DNA from 3 places in the Rhizobium oryzihabitans genome. Region 1 is predicted to be linked to each of the others. Evidence: riboswitches for the same ligand, from Rfam matches in the RefSeq annotation. Region 1 holds a riboswitch; each other region holds the start of a gene.

Region 1 (4,579 bases):
CGTGGCTGGATGCCGGATCTAGTCCGGCATGACGGCAGAGAACTCAGCGCCGGCACCTCATTTTTCCGCCCGCTCGAAGAATTCCTCGAAGCGGGGCTTCGCGCGACCGGGCACATCCACGGTTTTGTAGCTCTGCGGCAAGGCCGCCTCACCCACCTTGATCAACATCACCATGCCCATGCCGTAATGCGGCGAGCATTTGATGCCATAAAAGCCCGGCTGCTCGAAACCGGTCTCGAATTCTTCATTGATCCGGCTTTTGAACCCCTCAACACCTTCGGGAACCATGCCGTCAATGGTCGCGGCATTGTGGCTCTTATGCGTCGGCACGAAGCGGACGCGATCACCGGGGGCGATCTCGAGAAAATCGGGTTCAAACACCATCGGGCCTTTTTCGCCCCGGTTCAGCATCTTCACCTCGAAGGTTTCGGCTGTGGCGGGAAGGGGAAAAACTGCGTTTGCCGCCAAGGCAATGCCAGCTAAAGCGCAAAGCCATTTCGCATCAGGAGCAATCAGTTTCACCATCGTGCCAGTACTTTCCTTGCATGATCAGCCGCCCCGTGGGCGGGCAGAAAACGAATGTGGGAAAAGCCGCCTTCATCCGTGGTGACAACGGATTGCACCCCGAAGACGGAAGCGATCGTCGCCGAAGTCAGAACATCCTGCGGCGGACCGACCGCAATCAATTCGCCCCGGTGCAAGATGGCGACGCGGTCGCAGAACATGGCGGCATGGTTGAGATCGTGCAGCGCCGCCACGACCGTCAGGCCCTGCCGGCGCACCAGATCGAGCAGGCCGATCTGGTGGCCGATGTCGAGATGGTTGGTCGGCTCGTCCAGAAGCAGGATATGTGGCTCCTGCGCCAGCGCGCGGGCGATGTGCAGCCTCTGCCGTTCGCCGCCGGAAAGGTGATGCCAGCTTCGATCCGCCTTGTCCGCCATGTCGACATTTTCAAGCGCCGCATCGACGATGGCGTCATCCTTTGACGACCATGCGGAAAGCGGACCGAGATAGGGTGTGCGTCCAAGTTCGACAGCCTGTCGCGCGCTGATACGTTCGGTGGTTTCGGCCTGCTGCTCCACGAAGGCGAGCCTGCGGGCAAGCTCGCGCCGCCCGAATGAGGCAAGCGGCTCCTCGCCAAGCGTGACGTGACCTCTGCGCGGTTTGCGGATGCCGGCCAGCATGGAAAGAAGCGTGCTTTTGCCCGAGCCGTTCGGCCCGATAATGCCGAGGAACTGGCCGGAACCCACATCCAGCGAAACGCCGCGGACGATTTCGATGTTGCCGGCATGGAAATGCAGATCGTAGGCGGACAATCTCATGACCGCCCCCTTTTCTGCCCGAGGATGAAGGCAAAGGCGGGCGCACCGACGAGCGCGGTGATGACCCCGATCGGCAGGACCTGGCCGGGAATGACGATGCGGGAGAGAATATCGGCGACGATCATGAAAATCGCACCGGTCAGCGCCGTCACCGGCAGCAACAGCCCATGGCGAACGCCCACGAAGATGCGCGCCGCATGCGGAATGACGAGGCCGACGAAGCCGATGGAGCCGACCAGCGACACCATGACCGCCGTCATGATCGCCGAAACCGAGATCAGCACCGCATAGACCCAGCGCACGGGGATGCCAAGCGAGGCTGCGGCCTGACCGCCGAAGGCGAAGGCATCGAGTGCGCGGGCATACCAGAGGCAGACCGCAAGACCCGCAAGGCTGACCGGCAAAGCCAGCCAGGCATCCGGCCAGCGTACCCCCGAAAGATTGCCCAGAAGCCAGAACATGATGCCGCGCGCCTGTTCTGCATTGGCGGATTTGGTGACGATGAAAGACGTCAAGGCGTTGAACAGCTGCGAACCGGCGACCCCCGCCAGAATGATGGCGCTGTTGCCGTGTCCGGCCCTGACCGCCAGAAGGCTGACCAGCGAAAAAGCGACAAAAGCACCGATCAGAGCGCCTGCCGGCATCGTCAGGAACCCGGCGCCGAAGCCCAGAAGCGCCACCGCGACGGCGCCAGTGGACGCACCGGCGGAGATGCCGAGAATATAGGGATCGGCGAGCGGATTGCGCAAAAGCGATTGCAGCACCGCACCGGCGAGCGCCAGCGAAGCACCGCAACAGGCGGCGACGACGGCGCGGCTGAGGCGGTAACTCCAGACGATGCCCTCATCCAGCGGCTCCAGCGGATAACCCGCGTGGAAGACACGGTTGGCGATGGTTTTCGCCACCACATCGAACGGAATGGCGGTTTCGCCGATGGCCGCACCGGCCATCAGCGCAACAAGCAGCAGGGCGAGTGCGGCAAAAGCCAGACCCACCCTGCCGAGATGGACGGAAAAACCGTTCACTTGGCGAGGCCGGCGGCGGAAATCGCCTCGGCCAGCGTTTCGATGCCCTCAATCGTGCGGATGGTCGGGTTCATCGCCTGCGCGTCCATGTCGAAGACGTGTTTGTCCTTGACGGCCGGCATGATGCTGGCAACCGGATCGGTCGCAAGGAACTTGCGCTTGACGGCAACATCATCGGCGGGGAAACGGCGGCGATCCATCTGGCCGGCGACGATCACGGTCGGATTGGCCTTGGCGATGGTTTCCCAGCCAACGGTTGGCCATTCCTCATCGCTTTCGATGACATTTTTCAGCCCGAGCGCGGACATGATGTAACCCGGCGCACCCTTGCGGCCGGCCACATAGGGATCGATATCGAGCTCGGCGCTGGAGAACCAGAAGACGGCGGAAAGCTTGCCATTCGCCGATGCAATCTTGGTGCGGGCTGCCTCTTCGCGCTTCTTCAGGTCGGCAACAACTTCCTCGCCGCGGTCCTGCACGTTGAAGATCTTGGCGAGGTCGCGGATTTCCTGATAGATGAGGTCCATGGTGAAGACGGTGTTGCGCACGCCATCGCCGCCGCCGGAATTGTCCTTGCCCATGCAATCGGCGGGCGAGGTATAAACGGGAATACCGAGCTCGGCGAATTGCGCCGGTGTTCCGACAACACCCTCCGGACCGATCTGCCACTGGAACTGCGTCGTCACGAGGTCCGGCTTCTTGCCGACCACGGCCTCGAAACTCGGATCATTGTCAGCCAGCCGCTCGACCTTTGCATTGGCCTCCTCGTAACCCTTCAGAACCGGGCCGATCCACAGCGCCGTGCCAACCACCCTGTCGGCAACACCGAGCAGATAAAGAACCTCGGTCGTGCTCTGGCCAACGGAGACAGTGCGCGAAGGCGCCTGCCTGAAGGTGATATCCTCGCCGCAGCTGTTGATCGTCAGCGGATAGACGGTCTCAGTGGCATGGGCCGTGCCGGCGGCAAATGCGGCGGCCATAAGAGCGGCAGTAACCGGCAGGTGTTTGAAATGAAACATATGTTCTCCAGTCTAAATTGGGTGGCTTGATCCGAAGCGGCGCGTATCAAAACGTGTGGCGACAAACGGACGGCGTGTGTGGAGATGGAGAACGGGGCACGGAATACGTTTCCGCAGACGGAAAGGTCATAATCAGCTCCTCTTCCGGGCATCCCCGCCCGTAACGATGGTCCATATTATGACGGCAGGTCTCCTGGCTCGCGAATATGCACCGTTCATCTGCCTTCCCGTATCCCGGAGGATACAGTGGCATGACGCTTTCAGGCGTCACGGGGATGAACGGCAATCCGCTTACAGTTGCGGGGGCAGCCACGGCATTGGGCGAAAAAGATCACCCGCACCATGTTCCCTATTAATCCCTTTGCCCTTCGGCTTCAGGAACCGTCGGTTTCTGACATACGGGCCAAGCGGCGGGGCGTCAATTGCGATAGTGCCGCAGCTCAGCACAAAGACGGGCCTGCCAGCGCGAAAATTTTCGCCGCGCCCGAGCCGACCGGTTGAGGCCCATCTTTCGACATGGTGGTCAGCGTCTCGATCACCACCAACCCGGATTGCACCAGAAAATCGGTGAAAAGTCCGCTGTCGCACACGGCATCGAGGCGCACCAGCTGATCATCCAGATCGGCAAAATGCCGCTGGACCAGCGCGATCGCATCGGTTTCCTCGCGCGCAACGACCGGGCCGACGATGTGGCCCCGCCCCGCCACTCGGCGCAATGCAAAAGCGATGAGGTGATCCGCCTCAAACAATCCGTAACCCGTATTCTCCTTCAGAAGCCGCTGGAGGACGCCACGGCGCGAGACGCCAAAGGCTAGCCGGTCGATCGCCACCACGTCCGCCAGATGATCTTCCGACAGTGGCTCGATCCTTCTTTTCTTACCAGGTGTGGGCATTTCGACAGGACACAGCGGCTTTCCCCGAAGGAGATGCACTTTTTCCGTATCTCCCACAAAGCCGAGCCCGGAAAACAGCCGCCGCGACACGTCCGTCGCATTCAGCCGCAGGGAGACGGTGGGGAATTTCGCGATCAACTGCCGCACCAGCCATGGTGCGACGCCCTGCCCCTGCAGGCGTGGGGAAACGATGACCATGCCGAGTGTTGCAAAACCCTCGGCATAGGGAAAGAGCATCGCGGTTGCGACAACGCGGTCAATCTCGTCCAGCGCGGCAAGTCCAACGCCGCACTGGCGCAGGAAACACCATTCATTTGCGT
Region 2 (4,579 bases), on a different replicon from region 1:
ATCAAGGACCTCTACAAGATGCAGGTCTACGCCATTTCCGCCTGGCGCAACGCCCATGTGCCGCCGGGCGCGCTCGGGCCTTCGGGTGAGGTGATCCCCGCCAACATCATCTCCAAGGCGCCGTCGGCCGAATTGCGTCCCAACCAGACCGACCAGGATTCGCTGCCACCCTATCCGGTGCTGGACGACATTCTGGAATGCCTCGTCGAGAAGGAAATGTCGGTTGAGGAGATTCTGGCGCGCGGCCATGACGTGGCGACGGTACACCGGGTGGAGCATCTGCTCTATCTCGCCGAATACAAGCGCCGGCAATCGGCGCCGGGCGTGAAGATCACCAAGAAGAACTTTGGGCGTGACCGGCGTTATCCGATTACCAACCGGTTTCGGGATCGGTGATTGAAGGAAGGCGCTGGTAGGGGATGTTTTGCTCGGGGTTGCCGCTCGTTTCTTCTCCCCGCCGTGGAGAAGGTGGCCCGAAGGGTCGGATGAGGGGGTAACGTTGCCGAATATCTCGACCCTTGCCCCCTCATCCCGCTGCCGCGGACTTCTCCCCGGCGGGGAGAAGAAACAAATGGCATGCGCTCGTTCCACAACAAACCTTCGTGTTTAAACAAGCGGCGCGGAGAAAACCCCGCGCCGTTCGCTCATCTCAAATAGCCTGCCCCACATCGATGCGGTTGCCATCCAGGTCTTCAAACACAAAGGCGCGCAGGCCGTAATCCTTGTCCTGCAGGCCCTTGATGATGCGCAAGCCCTGGCTCTTGCAGAGCGTATGCAGCGCATCGACATCGCTCACCATCATATGCGCCACGTTGAAGGGCGCAGCCTTGTGGCTGGGCTGCAATGTCAGGTGCAGCTCGGCATTGCCCTGTTTCAGGATCATGAAGCCGACGGGATTGCCGTTTTCGAAGGTCTTTTCGAAACCCAGCACGCCGACATAAAAATCACGGGCTTTTTCGATGTTCTTGACAGGAAGCATTGCGGCGATCCGGCCGAACCGGATGCCGTGATCGGCGATGGTATTCATCGCGGAACCTCGGATCTGGGAGAAACGGGAAGCGGTGCGGGCGGTGCCGGAGCGCTGGCGTTTTTTCCGATTTGAATTTGCAGGACGGTGCCTGCGGCCCTAGGATCATAATCACGGTGGTGGCGGATGCAAATGGAATATCTGCGTCGCGCCGTTCCGAACTATCGACAGGCCCGGGAGGCAGCATGCGCAGCTCAATCGAAATCTTCAACATCCGCACCCGGCAGATGCGGGTGGTGTGGCAGACATCCGAGCTGTTCGAGGCGCCGAACTGGTCGCCGGACGGCAGATATCTGCTGTTGAACGCCGAAGGGCTGCTCTATCGCCTGTCTCTTGCCGGTGATGCTGCGCCGGAGAAAGTCGATACCGGCTTTGCCACGATCTGCAACAACGACCACGGCATTTCGCCTGATGGTTCGCTCTATGCCATTTCCGACAAGGTGGAGTTTGGCAAGAGCGCCATCTACCTTTTGCCATCGACGGGCGGCACGCCGCGGCTGATGACAAGGAACCTTCCGTCCTATTGGCACGGCTGGTCGCCGGATGGGAAAAGCTTTGCCTATTGCGGCATTCGCGATCAGGTTTTCGACATCTATTCCATGGATATAGCCAGCGGTGTTGAAACGCGCCTTACCCATGGTGAGGGCCGCAATGACGGGCCGGATTATTCGCCGGATGGCGGGTGGATCTATTTCAATTCCAGCCGCACCGGGTTGATGCAGATCTGGCGCGTGCGGGTGGATGGCTCCAGCGTCGAGCGCATCACCGACAGCGCTTATGGCGACTGGTTCCCGCACCCGTCCCCAGGGGTGACAAGGTAGTCTTCGTTTCCTACGACGCCGATGTCTTCGACCACCCGCGCGATCTTGATGTGCGCGTGCGGTTGATGGACATGGATGGCGGCAATGTGGAGACGCTGTTCGAGCTGTTTGGCGGGCAGGGAACGATGAATTCCCCCAACTGGTCGCCGGATGGGGATGAGTTTGCGTATGTGCGTTATTTCCCCGTGGAGTGATGCGGTAAAGGAGGACCCGTCATTCCGGCCTTGAGCCGGAATCCGGTAGACGCGCGTCTGCGCGGTGAAAAGACTCGTCTCAGCCCAAGGACTTGGGCTGGTTGGATTCCGGCTCAAGGCCGGAATGACGGGTGAGGCATGCCATGGCCACATTGCCGCACCACCCGCCAAGATGCTTGCATTGGCAAGGTTTCTTGCCCATAGCTCTTTTGTCAGGTGCCCGCCGTTTATGGCGGGAGAATCGGGAATCCGGTGAAAGACCGGAACGTGCCCAACGCTGTGAGGTGGATGCCCTTTTTCTTAATGCCACTGAAGTTATTCGGGAAGGCGAGAGGGGCGGATGAAGCCTAGTCAGAAGACCGGCCTGACAGGATAGACCGCACCGCGCGGACGGCGGCAGGTTGTTGAAAAAGGCAGGGTGTTTCACCCGGCCTTCGCATTGTTGGGGATAAACGATGCCGATCGATCCGTCTGCGCGCAACCCGTCAGATGACGCGCTTTCGCCTGCCCGCCCGTTTTCCAGCGCCGAGCGCGAGGCGATTTACCGTGCCATAGAAACCCGCCGCGATGTGCGCGATCAGTTCCTGCCCGATCCGCTGCCGGATGATGTGGTGGAGCGTTTGCTGAAGGCGGCGCATTCCGCCCCTCGGTCGGCTTCATGCAGCCGTGGAATTTCACGCTTGTGACCGACGGCGCGGTCAGGCAGGCGGCCTGGGTGGCGTTCCGCCGCGCCAATGAGGAAGCGGCGGCGTTGTTTGAAGGCGAGCAGCAGGCGCTTTATAGCAGCCTGAAGCTCGAGGGCATCCGCAAGGCGCCGCTCAGCATCTGCGTCACCTGCGATCCGACGCGTGGCGGCAAGGTGGTGCTGGGTCGCACCCACAATCCGCGCACGGATGTCTATTCGACCGTCTGCGCCATCCAGAACCTCTGGCTGGCGGCCCGCGCCGAAGGCATCGGCGTCGGCTGGGTCAGCATTTTCCACGACAGCGACATTCGCGCCATTCTGGAAATCCCCGACCATATCGAAATCGTCGCCTGGCTCTGCCTCGGCCGCGTCGATGAGCTTTACACCGAACCGGAACTGGCGGTGAAGGGCTGGCGTCAGCGCGTGCCGCTGGAGGAACTGGTGTTTCGCAACCGGTGGGGCGGGCGGTAGAGGGAGGCTGGGGCTCGCCTGTGAGAGGCAAAGCGTTGCCGCCTGTTTCTTCTCCCCGCCGGGGAGAAGGTGGTCCGAAGGGTCGGATGAGGGGGCGACGTCAGCGATGAAACCTCACCCTTGCCCCTCATCCCGCTGCCGCGACCTTCTCCCCGTCGGGGAGAAGAAACAAGCTGCACGCGCTCGCTCCATAACTGACCGCCCTAAGGGGGGAGGCCCCACAGCACGCTATTGCTGCGGCTGTATACCCTTCAGCGCGGGGTTCTTCAGGTCGATCCGACCAGTCTGATCGGGCAGGAATTTCGGGCCGATGACACGGACCTTGCTGTTGTTCGGATCGTAGTCCCGTTCCGGTACCGGTTGTTCCGGCGGCTTTGCGGCCTGCTGCTGCTCTGCGGGTTTCTGAGCCTTGTCGCCTTGCGGTGATGGGATGGTGGTGATGCCGGAATAGGGTTTTTCGGCTTCCGGCCGGGCTGCCTCTTCCTGCTTCTGCATCTCGTCGTGATAGGCGGCCATGTTGCAGGCGCAGCCCGGTGCCTTTGCCGAGGCATTTTTATAGGCAAAGGCGGTTGGCAGGTCCTTGTAGGGTTTTCCGGTTTCGGCAGACACCATGTCGGCGGTTTCCTGATCTGTCATGGAGTGGAAATAAAGCTCCGTCTCTGTTCCCGGACACATTTTCTGGCATTGCTCCGCCTGGGCGCGAAAATCAAGCGGCGAGGCATTGGCGGCAATGGGGAAAAACGAGCCGTCGCAGGTGCGCACGCAGAGGGTTCTAAGCCCACCTTCCCCGGCGGAGCCGGGATAGGGCGAAAGCCCGGCCTGTCCCGGCTGATTTTCCTGCTGGCGGAAGGCATCGGGGTAACGCGTGACATCGGGAGCCGGCGGCAGCTGTGCTTCCGTTTCCGGAAGGGGGCTGCAGCCATTGGCGTCGAGCGCGGCGAGAATGCGCTGGCGTCTGATGTCGCCGTCGTCGCTGCGCTGCGCTGCCATCGCATCGTCACGGTCGCGGATGATGGCGGCGCGTTCGCTCTGCGCATCGACCAGCGCATCGCCGATCTCGGCGCAGAGCCCGGCATTGGGGCTGCCATAAATGATGACGCTGCCTGACGAGCAGCCGTAACGGCGCAGATCGTTCTTGATCCTGCGGATTTCTATGTTCTGGCGGGTGAGCGCATTGGCATAACGCCGCACCTCGGCCGTGTTGCCGATGACGCGCGGCGGCTCGCGCAATTGCGCGTAGAGAGTGTCACAGACCTGATCCGCAAAAGCGGCGGCCGGAGTGATGAAGACGAGGGGAAGCAGGAGGCCGATGATGCGGCTTTGGCGCCGGGTCAATTGTTCGATCCGTTCGATGTCCCGGCCGGTGGCAGGGGCGTTATAC
Region 3 (4,579 bases), on a different replicon from region 1:
GTGCTCAACCGAACCGCCTGGGGCCGTCATCTTTATGCGGTGGGTGACGATCCGGATGCCGCCGAACTTGCCGGCGTCAACGTCAAGCGCATGCTGACGACGGTTTACACGCTCTCCGGTCTCATCTGCGCCTTCGCTGGCTGGGCCCTCATCGGCCGTATCGGTTCGGTTTCGCCGACAGCCGGTCAATTTGCCAATATCGAATCCATCACTGCGGTGGTTATCGGCGGCCTGTCGCTGTTCGGTGGGCGCGGCTCCATCATGGGCATGATTTTCGGCGCCCTGATCGTCGGCGTCTTCTCGCTCGGCCTCCGGCTTATCGGAACAGACCCGCAATGGACCTATCTGTTGATCGGCGTCCTCATCATCATGGCTGTCGCAATCGACCAGTGGATCAGAAAGGTAGCAGGCTGATGGCAAAAGAACCCATTCTCACAGCACGCAATCTCGTCAAGCGTTATGGTCGCGTGACCGCTCTCGACCATGCCGATTTCGATCTCTATCCGGGCGAAATCCTGGCGGTGATCGGCGATAACGGCGCCGGCAAATCCTCTCTCATCAAGGCGATTTCCGGCGCGGTGACACCCGATGAAGGGGAAATCCGACTGGAGGGCCAGCCCGTCCAATTCCGCTCGCCGATCGAGGCGCGCAAGGCTGGCATCGAGACCGTCTATCAGAACCTCGCGCTCTCACCGGCGCTTTCCATAGCCGACAATATGTTCCTCGGCCGGGAAATCCGAAAACCCGGAATTCAGGGAAGCCTGTTTCGGGCGCTGGACCGACCGGCCATGGAAAAATTCGCCCGCGAGAAACTGTCGGAACTCGGCCTGATGACGATCCAGAACATCAATCAGGCGGTGGAAACCCTGTCCGGTGGCCAGCGTCAGGGTGTCGCCGTGGCGCGCGCGGCCGCCTTTGGTTCCAAGGTCGTCATCCTCGACGAGCCGACCGCAGCACTCGGCGTCAAGGAAAGCCGCCGCGTTCTGGAGCTTATTCTGGATGTGCGCTCGCGCGGGTTGCCGATCGTTCTCATCTCGCACAACATGCCGCATGTTTTCGAGGTTGCGGATCGCATCCATATCCACCGGCTGGGCAAGCGCCTGTGCGTCATCAATCCGAAGGATTACACCATGTCCGACGCCGTTGCCTTCATGACCGGCGCCAAGGAAGCGCCAAAGGAAACGCTTGCCGCATGACGCTGAAGCTTGAGACGATCGTCGAAGACGTTCTTCGGCGGGCAGAGGGCCAATCCCGTTTCATCATCGCCATTGCCGGTCCCCTGGGGCCGGCAAATCCACGCTGGCGGATGCGCTCTGCGACGCTCTGCTGGCGCGGAGCGAAACGGCTGCCGTCCTGCCGATGGATGGCTTTCATATGGACAATGGCATTCTCGAAGAGCGGGGGCTGCTGCCGCGAAAGGGCGCTCCCGAAACCTTCGATGTGCGTGGTTTCCTCGATATCGTCTCCGCCGTTCGCAAGGGCGGACAGGAGGTGCTTGTTCCGGTTTTTGACCGTTCCCGCGAAATTGCCATCGCCTCCGCCCGTGCTATCCCGCCAGAGACACGCTTTGTCCTTGCCGAAGGCAATTATCTCCTGCTGAATGAAGCGCCCTGGACCACGCTTTCCGACAGCTTTGACCTCACCATCTTCGTTGGCCCGTCCGTCGCGGTGCTCGAAGAGAGGCTGCGGAACAGATGGCAGGGTTACGGTCTCGATGCGGCTGCGATCCACGCCAAACTTTTTGAAAACGATCTTCCCAACGGAAAAAGGGTAATCGAGAACACCCGCCCCGCCGATATTCGCATCGATATTTGGGAATAGATTAACGCTTTTCCCGTCTTGAGCGGCAACTCCATTTATCGTTAAGCCTTTGTTGACTCTGTGTTGAATCTTTTTGATCCACAGGGTGGGGCTTTTCCATGTCTATTTATTGACGAGAAAATTTCCTCATATACTATATGTGGTGTTCGAGGTTCTTCCGATTCGCAAGCGTCGGGAGCTAAGACGGGAATTCGGTGCGTAACGCCATTAATGGCGGAGCAAGGCCGAAACTGCCCCCGCAACTGTAAGCGGTGAGCATCGTTCCGATTTGGGTCACTGGAGCCGAAAGCTCCGGGAAGGCCGGAATAGATGTTGTGACCCGCAAGTCAGGAGACCTGCCTTGAGCGCAAACGTCCACGGGCGGGGTGTCCGGAGGAAGGTGTTGACGCAAATGATTTGCGTGCGCCCTTTTCTGCCCCCTCCAGAACAAGCTTCGGGGTGAAGTCATGCCAGTGCATTTTTTTGAGTTCCTGCGCTCGTCGGCGTAGAGAATGATTTTCCACGGCTAAAGGCCGTGCCCGCCACCTGAATGACAGAACCATCGCCAACCGATTGCGATCGCAATCGGCAATGTTGAGCCGTGTGCAAAAGCGGCTTCGAAAGAGGAAATCATGACCGTCACCGTTTACAGCAAGCCCGCCTGCGTCCAATGCACCGCCACCTATCGCGCACTCGATCGCATTGGCGTGAGCTATGAGATCGTCGATATTTCCGAAGATGCGGATGCGCTCGATCACGTTCGCGGCCTTGGTTACATGCAGGTTCCGGTGGTCGTCGCCGGCGAGCGCCACTGGGCGGGTTTCCGTCCAGATATGATCGGCTCGATCAGCTGAGGCGGCGGGCGATGGGGCTGATCGTCTATTATTCCAGCCGGTCCGAAAACACGCATCGCTTCCTTCAGAAACTGGGACGACGATTGTTTCGCCTGCCGCTGGGTGCCGAGGAGGAGGTGCCGCATGTGTCGGAACCCTATGTACTCGTCACCCCCACCTATGGGGGCGGCGGCACGAAAGGGGCCGTGCCGAAACCGGTGATCCGGTTCTTGAACGAGCCCTCCAACCGAAACCTCATTCGCGGCGTCATCGCGGCGGGAAACACGAATTTTGGCGCAGCTTTCGCATCCGCCGGAGATATCGTCTCGCGCAAATGCGCGGTGCCGTTTCTCTATCGCTTCGAGCTTCTCGGCACGGAGGAAGATGTCGCCAATGTCAAACATGGATTGGAACGATTTTGGACACGCTGACCTCGAGCGCGCTGCGCAAGGACGCCAAACAGCCGGTAGCCGCAAGCCAGAAACCGGTCGATACTGGGCTGGACTACCACGCGCTGAACGCGATGCTGAACCTCTATGACGCGGATGGAAAAATCCAGCTCGACAAGGACCGCCTTGCGGCGAGGCAATATTTCCTCCAGCACGTCAACCAGAATACCGTCTTTTTCCATAACCTCAGGGAAAAGCTCGATTATCTGGTGACCGAAGGATATTACGAGCAGGAGGTGCTGGACCAGTATTCCTTCAATTTCGTTCGTGACCTCTACGATGAAGCCTATGCCCGGAAATTCCGCTTTCCGACCTTTCTCGGCGCCTTCAAATATTACACCTCCTATACGCTGAAGACCTTCGACGGAAAACGCTATCTGGAGCGTTACGAGGATCGCGTCTGCATGGTGGCGCTGGCCCTTGCGCGTGGCGATGAGCAGCTTGCCCGCGATCTGGTCGATGAGATTATTTCGGGCCGCTTCCAGCCGGCAACACCGACCTTTCTCAACGCCGGCAAGAAAAGCCGTGGTGAGCTGGTCTCGTGTTTTCTGCTGCGTGTAGAAGACAATATGGAGAGCATAGGCCGCTCCATCAATTCGGCCCTGCAGCTTTCCAAGCGCGGCGGCGGCGTGGCGCTTTCCTTGACCAATATTCGCGAATTCGGAGCGCCGATCAAACAGATCGAGAACCAGTCGTCCGGCGTCATTCCGGTGATGAAGTTGCTGGAAGATTCGTTTTCCTATGCCAACCAGCTCGGAGCACGCCAGGGTGCTGGCGCGGTCTATCTGCATGCCCACCACCCGGACATCATGCGCTTCCTTGATACGAAGCGCGAAAACGCCGACGAAAAAATCCGCATCAAGACCCTGTCGCTCGGCGTGGTGATCCCCGACATCACCTTCGAACTCGCCCGCAACAACGAGGATATGTATTTGTTCTCGCCCTATGATGTGGAGCGGGTCTATGGCGTGCCGCTGACCGAGATTTCGGTCACCGAAAAATATCATGAAATGGTCGCCGACAGCCGCATCCGCAAGAAGAAGATCAAGGCGCGTGAGTTCTTCCAGGTCATCGCCGAAATCCAGTTTGAAAGTGGTTATCCCTACATTATGTTCGAGGATACGGTGAACCGCGCCAATCCGATCGCCGGTCGTATCAGCATGAGCAATCTCTGCTCGGAGATTCTTCAGGTCAGCGAAGCGAGCGAGTTAAACGCCGATCTGTCCTATAGCCATATGGGCAAGGATATTTCCTGCAATCTCGGCTCGCTCAACATTGCATCAGCAATGGATTCGGCAGATTTCGGCAAGACGATCGAGACCTCCATCCGGGCGCTGACGGCGGTTTCGGATATGAGCCACATCTCTTCCGTACCCTCGGTGGAAAAGGGCAATGATGCCAGCCACGCCATCGGGCTCGGCCAGATGAACCTGCACGGTTATCTGGCGCGGGAGCGCATCTTCTATGGTTCCGAAGAAGGCGTCGATTTCACCAATA

Evidence for each region. Region 1 has a riboswitch for cobalamin ahead of G3A56_RS18790 (ABC transporter substrate-binding protein). Riboswitches for the same ligand answer to the same signal wherever they lie in the genome.
Region 2: another riboswitch for cobalamin. It lies ahead of bluB (5,6-dimethylbenzimidazole synthase); the one in region 1 lies ahead of G3A56_RS18790 (ABC transporter substrate-binding protein).
Region 3: another riboswitch for cobalamin. It lies ahead of nrdH (glutaredoxin-like protein NrdH); the one in region 1 lies ahead of G3A56_RS18790 (ABC transporter substrate-binding protein).

Annotation. Positions count from the first base shown of each region.
Region 1 is NZ_CP048635.1:453,068-457,646, forward strand. It holds gene G3A56_RS18775 (pseudoazurin) at 58-525, opposite strand; gene G3A56_RS18780 (ABC transporter ATP-binding protein) at 519-1,322, opposite strand; gene G3A56_RS18785 (FecCD family ABC transporter permease) at 1,319-2,347, opposite strand; gene G3A56_RS18790 (ABC transporter substrate-binding protein) at 2,344-3,366, opposite strand; cobalamin riboswitch at 3,533-3,767, opposite strand; gene G3A56_RS18795 (GNAT family N-acetyltransferase) at 3,807-4,579, opposite strand, start outside.
Region 2 is NZ_CP048632.1:479,645-484,223, forward strand. It holds gene G3A56_RS02850 (NAD+ synthase) at 1-396, shown strand, start outside; gene G3A56_RS02855 (glyoxalase superfamily protein) at 650-1,027, opposite strand; partial or broken gene G3A56_RS02860 (TolB family protein) at 1,213-2,042, shown strand; cobalamin riboswitch at 2,240-2,424, shown strand; partial or broken gene bluB (5,6-dimethylbenzimidazole synthase) at 2,498-3,198, shown strand; gene G3A56_RS02870 (DUF2865 domain-containing protein) at 3,427-4,533, opposite strand.
Region 3 is NZ_CP048632.1:2,162,968-2,167,546, reverse strand. It holds gene G3A56_RS11305 (ABC transporter permease) at 1-414, shown strand, start outside; gene G3A56_RS11300 (ATP-binding cassette domain-containing protein) at 414-1,196, shown strand; partial or broken gene G3A56_RS11295 (nucleoside triphosphate hydrolase) at 1,193-1,821, shown strand; cobalamin riboswitch at 1,954-2,178, shown strand; gene nrdH (glutaredoxin-like protein NrdH) at 2,433-2,654, shown strand; gene nrdI (class Ib ribonucleoside-diphosphate reductase assembly flavoprotein NrdI) at 2,666-3,064, shown strand; gene nrdE (class 1b ribonucleoside-diphosphate reductase subunit alpha) at 3,052-4,579, shown strand, end outside.